Regions from separate parts of the Paenisporosarcina sp. TG-14 genome, predicted to be linked through region 1. Evidence: a T-box and tRNA genes for the amino acid it is inferred to sense, from the RefSeq annotation. Region 1 holds a T-box; the other holds one or more tRNA genes.
What was found. The T-box of region 1 lies ahead of C406_RS0117390 (valine--tRNA ligase). A T-box ahead of a tRNA ligase gene usually reads a tRNA of that ligase, here a tRNA-Val.

Region 1 (4,220 bases):
GGAATTGAAACATTGTCACGTTTAACACCAGAGACGTATGATCACTTCAATAGACTAGCTGATCAACTAGAAGCGGGATTCCGTGATGCGGCATCTAAGTATCACATTCCTCACACAGTAAATCGTGCAGGGTCTATGATTGGATTCTTCTTTACAAATGAAAAAGTGACTAACTTTGATATTGCTAAAACGTCTGATCTTAAGTTGTTCGCAAAATATTATCGCTTGATGGCTGAAGAAGGCATTTTCTTGCCACCTTCACAATTTGAGGGCATGTTCTTATCTGCAGCTCATACATCTGAAGATATTGCAAAAACTGTCCAAGCATTCCATAAAGTGTTTGCTCAATTAGCTTAAAACACACGTCCTGTTACTCATTAAGAGTAGCAGGACTTTTTGCATTGGAAGAGGTGGGGCATGTTGCACAAAAATTGGATTGTTTTACGAACATTTTTAATAGCAGCTACAAGTGGATTCGTGTTACATTCCATCGGTATTTTTTTACCATGGTTACTCGGACCCATGATTTCATTACTGTTATTAAGACAATATACAAAGTTAGAATTTCATTGGCCAAAAATACTCCGTCAAATGGGCTTAATATTCTTAGGCATTCAAATCGGCTCATCTTTTACCAAAAAAGCAATTGAACTTATGTGGGTTGACCTACCTTTAATGGCTTTATTAACATTCTCTGTAGTGACTGTGGCACTTCTCCTAAGTTATGTATTCATGAAAATGTCAGGGGAAACAGTTGCTACAAGTGTATTAGGTTCACTACCTGGAGGCTTATCGCAAATGGTGCTTCTTAGTGAAGAAGTGAAATCGGCAAATTCGACTGTCGTCATGTTAATGCAAACCTTTCGTATATTCGTAGTTGTTACGATTGTCCCATTTTTAACTGCATGGATTCCAAAAGGCTCACATTTTAATGATGGTTCACTTGATGTCTTATCATCTTTTAATATGACTCATTTTATTATTGTCGTCGTAGTAGGAATAGCTCTTTTCATTGGGATGAAAAAAAATCATTTTCCTCTTCCTGAACTCATGGCACCTATTATAGCGATGGCCATTGTGCAATTCATCACCGATCATCCTGTTGTAGAAGTTCCATTACTGGTGTTAATTCTTTCTCAAATATTTGTCGGTTCACATTTAGGCCTTCAGCTCGAAAAAGTACGAGATAAATTATCTGTCCGCATGTTTAGTGCGATTGTGCTATCAAATTTAGTTTTAATTGCATTTTGCGTTGGCTTCGCTTACGTTTTAACGGCCATTCATCCAATTAACACGTTTTTAGATTTCTTTATAAGTGCGGCACCTGGTGGTATTGCTGAAATGTCCATCACTGCTCTAGAAACTGGGGCGGACCTATCGACAGTCACAAGTTTTCATTTATTCCGGATTTTCTTTATTTTGTTAATAGCGGGTCCCATATTAACGTACGCATTGAAAAAATGGCTGAAATAACTTGTACTAAAATCATAATAGCTCGTTCTCTCGCATAAAATCTTTCACATAGCATTGTGAAGGAGGACAAGAATTGAATCATGTAAATTGGAAGCTTCAAGAAGTATTTTATTTCCCGGAAAGTTTTGGGGTGCCTAGTAGTGCTTCACGAATAGATGTTAAACCGCAAGTAGAATTTCAACAGCTAAACGGAGTAAGCAGTTTACATGGCATTTACCATATTGCGGCGAACGTCGCATTTCAACCAGGTGAATGTCAACATCACGGAACATCAGAATGGATTTCGATTGAAGATTTAGATGTTAGTGGAGAAAACGGTTATTTTGAATATGCAGTACCATTATTTGTAGAATTACCACCTACTTATGTACATGGAGACGTAAAGCCTGAAATTCATTTATCAGATGTGCATGCTTCCGTTACAGATGACCACACGTTAAAAGTTGAATGGGATGTAATGTGCTCATATGAACTTCCCCCACCACCAGAATCCTCATCAGTAGAAAGTAGTAGTTCATCAAGTGAAAATTCTACTTCTGAGGAAAGCCTAGTGATTAAAGAAGATATTGCTTTGCCGTTTTTCTTGCGCGGTTTAAAGGATGAGTATTCTGTATTTAAAGTTAAATAATATCTTTGTGAAACAAAAAAAGAATGGAAATTAACAGGCATAAAAGCAAAAAGTCAAATGTAGTTGGAAGGAAAATGGTGCGAATTAATTCGAAAACTGTAATAGGTAGAATGATGTTTTTACAATAAAAACGAGTCTTTCGAAGCCAAGGGGGAAGCAGGTAGGGGTTATATCCTCTTCTCATTAAAATTTCTCCTTTCAAAAATACTTGACGGCTTGATAAAAAATTCGATACAATACTCATCAATAGTACTTACTAAAATGATAAATAAATTAATATTGATGCATAGATTGGGAAGAGTAAAATGATGTTGTTATCAAAAGAGAGGAAACGTCTGGTGAAAGTTTCCGTTAACACATGTTTGAATGTCGCCCATGAGCAGTTTCTGTGAACGAAATTAAGTAGCAGAAACCGGTTTAAAGCCGTTATATAACTTTGAGAGCGTGATGATGATTTTGTCATCTGCGAATAAAGGTGGTACCGCGAACAACTCCTTCGTCCTTTTATGTGACGATTGGAGTTTTTTCGTATGGGTAAGATATAAAACGTATTAACTATACCTTTGTTCTGGTGTAGGTCTGTCGAGCTTGAGTGGCGCTTTGCGCTTTTCTATAAAAAGGAGGAACTGATGATGACTGAACAACAAAAGCAGCTACCTACGAAATATGATCCTAAGTCCATCGAACAAGGACGCTATGAATGGTGGCTTGAAGGAAAGTATTTTGAAGCACAACCTGAAAGTGGCAAAGAACCATATACCATCGTAATTCCTCCTCCAAATGTAACTGGTAAATTACACTTAGGACATGCTTGGGACACGACGTTACAAGATATATTAATTCGTATGAAACGCATGCAAGGATATGATGCATTATGGTTACCAGGAATGGACCATGCAGGAATTGCAACTCAAGCAAAAGTAGAAGAAAAACTTCGTTCTGAAGGAATATCACGTTACGATTTAGGTCGTGAAACATTTGTTAAAGAAACGTGGAAATGGAAAGAAGAATATGCTGGTCATATTCGCACGCAATGGTCAAAACTTGGTTTAGGATTAGATTACTCACGTGAACGTTTTACACTGGATGATGGTTTATCCAACGCAGTAAAAGAAGTTTTCGTTAAACTTTATAATAAGGGACTTATTTATCGTGGTGAACGTATTATCAACTGGGATCCGGCAACAAAAACAGCGTTATCGGATATCGAAGTAATCCATCAAGACGTACAGGGTGCTTTCTATCATATGCGCTACCCACTAACAGATGGCACGGGACATATTGAAATTGCGACAACTCGACCAGAAACCATGCTTGGCGATACAGCCGTAGCTGTTCATCCTGAAGATAAACGTTATATGCATTTAATCGGTAAAACACTAACATTACCGATTATTGGTCGTCAAATTAAGATCGTTGCAGATGACTATGCCGATATGGCATTTGGTAGTGGAGCTGTTAAAATTACACCAGCTCATGACCCGAATGACTTTGAACTCGGTAACCGTCATGACTTAGAGCGCGTGTTAGTGATGAATGAAGACGGTACGATGAATGGTCTAGCTGGAAAGTATGAAGGCATGGATCGTTTCGAATGTCGCAAACAAATTGTAGCGGATCTTCAAGAATCGGGCGTACTATTTAAAATTGAAGAACATATGCACTCAGTAGGTCACTCTGAGCGTAGCGGAGCAGTTGTAGAACCGTATTTATCAACACAATGGTTTGTTAAAATGCAGCCATTAGCTGACGAAGCGATTAACCTTCAACATGGTGATGGCAAAGTTCAATTCGTACCAGATCGATTCGAAAACACCTATATGCGCTGGATGGAAAACATTCGCGACTGGTGTATTTCACGTCAATTATGGTGGGGACACCGAATTCCCGCTTGGTATCACATTGAAACAGATGAAATCTACGTTGGTCATGAAGCACCAGCTGACATTGAAAACTGGAAACAAGATGAAGATGTATTAGATACGTGGTTTTCATCAGCGTTATGGCCGTTTTCAACGATGGGTTGGCCAGACGAATCAAATGAAGAATTCAAACGCTATTACCCTACAGATGTATTAGTAACAGGTTATGATATTATATTCTTCTGGGTATCACGAAT
Region 2 (4,220 bases), on a different contig from region 1:
GATGGGTCTTAAATTTTCGATATCCCAATAATCGATGATGACTTCAAGAACTTGATCAAAGTATTCTAATGGACCATAATTTGCTTCTTTTGCAATAATCGCCATTCGGTCATCAAAATCAGGCATGACAGCACCTGGCATTTGAAAATTACGGATGACATGACCAAGGTAATAACAATAGTTCGGTTCTAATTGAAGATGAAATTTAATGACATCGCGATAAAAAGCGTAATGCAGCGTTTCGTCTTTTGATAAGCGCAAAAGAAGAGTAGATAGTTCGCTGTCATGCTTTCTGGCTACTTTTGCGACATTTGTATAAAAGGCCATCGTCGCAAGTTCCTGCATGGTTGTATAAACCATTGTTTCAAAAGGTGTCGTATAGTCTGGACTATACCCGCTTTCAACGGTTTGTTTATGTAGTTGGTGAAGACGTTTTGGATCCACACTACGCGTGATTAGTAGATAGGTTTCAAGTAAGTTGGAATGTTGATCTTCTTCGGCAGTCCATGTATGAACAAAATCTCGGACAACGGTTAATGGGCCTTTAAAGGTTTGATCCAGATGTGAAGTGAACCAGGGAAGATTAACTTCTGTCAATAGGGCGGTTTCCACAGCAGTGATAATGTTTGCAGGTAAGGTAACTTGACTTGAGTCCCACGGTACTCTGCGAAAATCTTGAGCCTTGTCCCATGGCAAAAATTCATGATATCCCCAATCTATTTTCTCTGATCGTTTTTTATGTTCCGCATATAGTTTTTGAATTTGGGGCTCTAGTCTAAAATCCAGATGATTTGTTAACATGAAAATACCTCCTTCTATGCCTTTCAAAGTTTTGGGTCCTTTTGTGTAAAATTTATTATGGACACAAAAGTTTCTTCAAAAAATTGATCCACCTTTGTCGGCATTATAAAGTGACGATGTGAGTTTAGTAGCTTATAATATACCACCAAGATACGTAATATTCAATTTTTTCTGTGTATAGTAATTAGTAATCTTTTATTGAGCAAAATGGCCTGGGTGGATTATAAATGGGCGTAGACATTTAGAAAGTAATCCAGCATAGCATAAAATCGGGAAGCTCGAGGAGGAAAAAGAGGTACTAAGTGCACAATAAAACAGTTACAGGAAGAAAATGAAGAACGTAAATACACAGTAGAGTCATCCACGAATGTTGTAAGGATATAATTATATAAATGAAAGCATTACTAAATGAGATGTGATTTTCTTAAATAATAATATTTCATTTTAAAGGAATCCATTCTCTTTTGTAGAATAATGGATGGAAGAGAGGAGGGGTGAAAATGGTAGATAGAGACACCTTCAGTTTTTTGTCTGAAAATGAATTTAAGCTGTTTGCTAATATTAAAGCTTTTAAAGAAACCAAACCTGAAATAGCAGAACTCCCATATAAGGGAGACGGGTTTATGGACACTGAAGATAGGTATGATGGCTATAAGAATTTAAAAAAGCATAAGTTAATTCATTTTGATGAAAGTAAATTTAAAACGGGCTTTATACTCCGTTATTCAGATGTAACTTTATTGTAATTATCAAAGCGCACTTACACGTAGTGTGCTTTTTCTATACATAAGGTAATGAAATTGATGTATTAGTAAATGATCAGTATTTGAACTATCGAAAATGAATTTACACTTCCAATAGTATGAGATAAAGGATTTGTTCTTTTTAGCACGAATACAAAAGACAGAAAAAAAACACCACCTCCTAAGAGATGATGCTTTTTTTGGAAGAATCTTTCGTTCCTTAAAGATTCTCGTGGGTTTGGCACCCAATGATCCCGACTGGGCTCGAACCAGCGACCTCCACCCTGTCAAGGTGGCGCTCTCCCAGCTGAGCTACAAGATCGTTTTTCTAGGACAAATTCTATTATAACGTCCACAGAATAATAGTCAATGATCTAGAAAAAATAATTCAAATAACTTACTGTAAAAAGTGGGTCCATTCTGTTTGTGCACTACCATTTACAACGGTCCAACATTCAATAGCTACTGCTTTTCCGACAAGTGTTTCAAAGGACAAGCTTGCACGTTGAAATAGGGGACCCCAAACGGTTAGAGGTACATTGTTAATTAACGTTGCATGAGGTACCCATTTACCTGGTAAGTATGGGGAAATTTCATTTGTATGTAAATTCAAGATTAGAGAAAATAGTTCGCGATGAAATAACTCTAATTCCTTCGTGACCACTGGTGCTGCAAAAAATGTACCTTGTTGTTTGAAGAATCCTAGGGATGATAAAGAAATATCAAGTTGTTTTTGTTTTTCAATCCATAATTTTACTCGTTCATTTAAAATTAAAGGATTAATTTGATCAAAAGTAAATAAGCTGATGTGGGGTGGAAGAGGTGTTTCTTTACTTCGACTTGAAGCGATTAATAAGTCTTTTATATTATGTTCTAATTGTGTAGATAATTTGTAGTCAAAACGTAAAACCAAAACTTGCATGAAAATTTCTCCTTCTTTATCCCCAAATATTTTGAATCCTGGAACTCGCTTCGACAGCAAGAGAGTCGGTTTTCAAGAGTGTAATATCTTCCAATCGTTATTTCTAATAAGTATATACTTACAGTTTGAATCTTTCAGTTATACTTTAATTTAACTATAGTCATCTAAGCTATTAATATTATTAATAGAATCAGGACTTCTAACTACTCACCACATGAGAAGAAGAAATAAGTATTAAACTAAACTGCCATCATGCTATTTCACATCAATTCATCTTATCATAAATGTATGAGTCAAATATAACCGAAGAGAAAGGATATGACCATGACAGAATATATCAATTTAAATTTCACATATGATTTTGATCGTGTACTCGACCGTCTTTCAATGGACCCTTTGATTTCTTTAAATAAAGAAGAACGTTATGTTCTTGTAGCGACTGGAGAGCGCAAGGTAAATAAAGTTCAGGCTACAGGAACAACAGAATCTCCAACATTTCTAATAGAAGGAACAACTAACGAACAACAACTACAAACCATTAAAGAAATTTTTCATTTTGATCGGTCACTCGACCCCATTCATGCTCATTTCGCCCACACCAATTTAGCTTCTTTATTTGAGGAGCATAGAGGAACGCCCATTATTAGAGAGTTTTCGTTATACGCAACGTTATTGAAAAGCATCATACATCAACAATTAAATTTATCATTTGCCCATACACTTACGACTCGTTTCGTTCATACATTTGGCGAGCAAATAGATGGTGTTTGGTTCTACCCACAACCTGACGTGATAGGACAACTTCAAGTTGAAGAGTTACGAGAACTACAATTTAGTACTAGAAAAGCAGAATACGTGATTGGAGTGTCACAAGCCATAGCTAGTGGCGAACTCAATCTCGAAGCCCTTGCTCAACAAGACGATGAAACAATCACGCAAATACTTGTGAAATACCGGGGAATCGGACCGTGGACAGCAGGTAGCTTTTTACTATTTGGTTTAGGAAGACCAAATTTATTCCCACTTGCAGATATAGGACTTCAAAATGCATTGAAAAAACTTTGGGCAACTCCCGATAAACCAAAAGCTGAAGAGATTGCAACTCACTTTCCCGATTGGTCACCTTATTTAAGTTACGCATCGCTTTATTTGTGGAGAAGTATAGAATAACCTCAGACTAATTATGTATGTCAAAGAAACTAATCACAGTGCTACACTATTAAAAAAGTAATAGATAGATGAAAGTTTAGGGAGAAGACATCATGAGAATTAGAGATTGGGATCGAAGTTTAAAAGCAAGGCTAATTGGCGAAGCGTTCATGAACATAACGTTCTGGATGTTTTTTCCATTCCTTGCTATTTATTTTGCAGAAGAATTCGGCAAAACGACAGCTGGTTTATTATTAATTTTGTCGCAGGTTTTTTCAGTAGCAGCAAATTTAGTTGGTGGCTATTGTGCTGATCAATATGGTCGTCGAACGATGATGGTTTTGTCTTCTTTTGGACAGGGCGGTGCATTTTTCTTATTTGCACTTGCAAACTCATCAATTTTGGAATCGCCAAGTTTAGGGTTTATCGCATTTTCAATAGCTAGCGTATTTGGATCATTATATTGGCCAGCTAGCCAAGCAATGGTAGCCGATGTTGTCTCTGAAGAACATCGCAGTGAAGTCTTTGCTGTTTTTTATACTTCCATGAATATTGCAGTAGTTATAGGACCGATACTTGGAGGCATTTTCTTCTTTAGTTACAGA

Region 2: it has a tRNA-Val gene. The T-box ahead of C406_RS0117390 (valine--tRNA ligase) is inferred to sense a tRNA for this amino acid. The anticodon was not compared.

The regions. Positions count from the first base shown of each region.
Region 1 is NZ_AMGD01000077.1:6,536-10,755, forward strand. Features, by position in the region: gene hemL (glutamate-1-semialdehyde 2,1-aminomutase) at 1-357, shown strand, start outside; gene C406_RS0117375 (AbrB family transcriptional regulator) at 418-1,473, shown strand; gene C406_RS0117380 (hypothetical protein) at 1,547-2,101, shown strand; T-box leader at 2,380-2,608, shown strand; gene C406_RS0117390 (valine--tRNA ligase) at 2,734-4,220, shown strand, end outside.
Region 2 is NZ_AMGD01000010.1:21,069-25,288, reverse strand. Features, by position in the region: gene C406_RS0104365 (acyl-ACP desaturase) at 1-801, opposite strand, end outside; gene C406_RS0104360 (hypothetical protein) at 1,302-1,547, shown strand; tRNA gene C406_RS0104355 (tRNA-Val) at 1,794-1,866, opposite strand; gene C406_RS0104350 (2'-5' RNA ligase family protein) at 1,942-2,466, opposite strand; gene C406_RS0104345 (DNA-3-methyladenine glycosylase family protein) at 2,791-3,636, shown strand; gene C406_RS0104340 (MDR family MFS transporter) at 3,729-4,220, shown strand, end outside.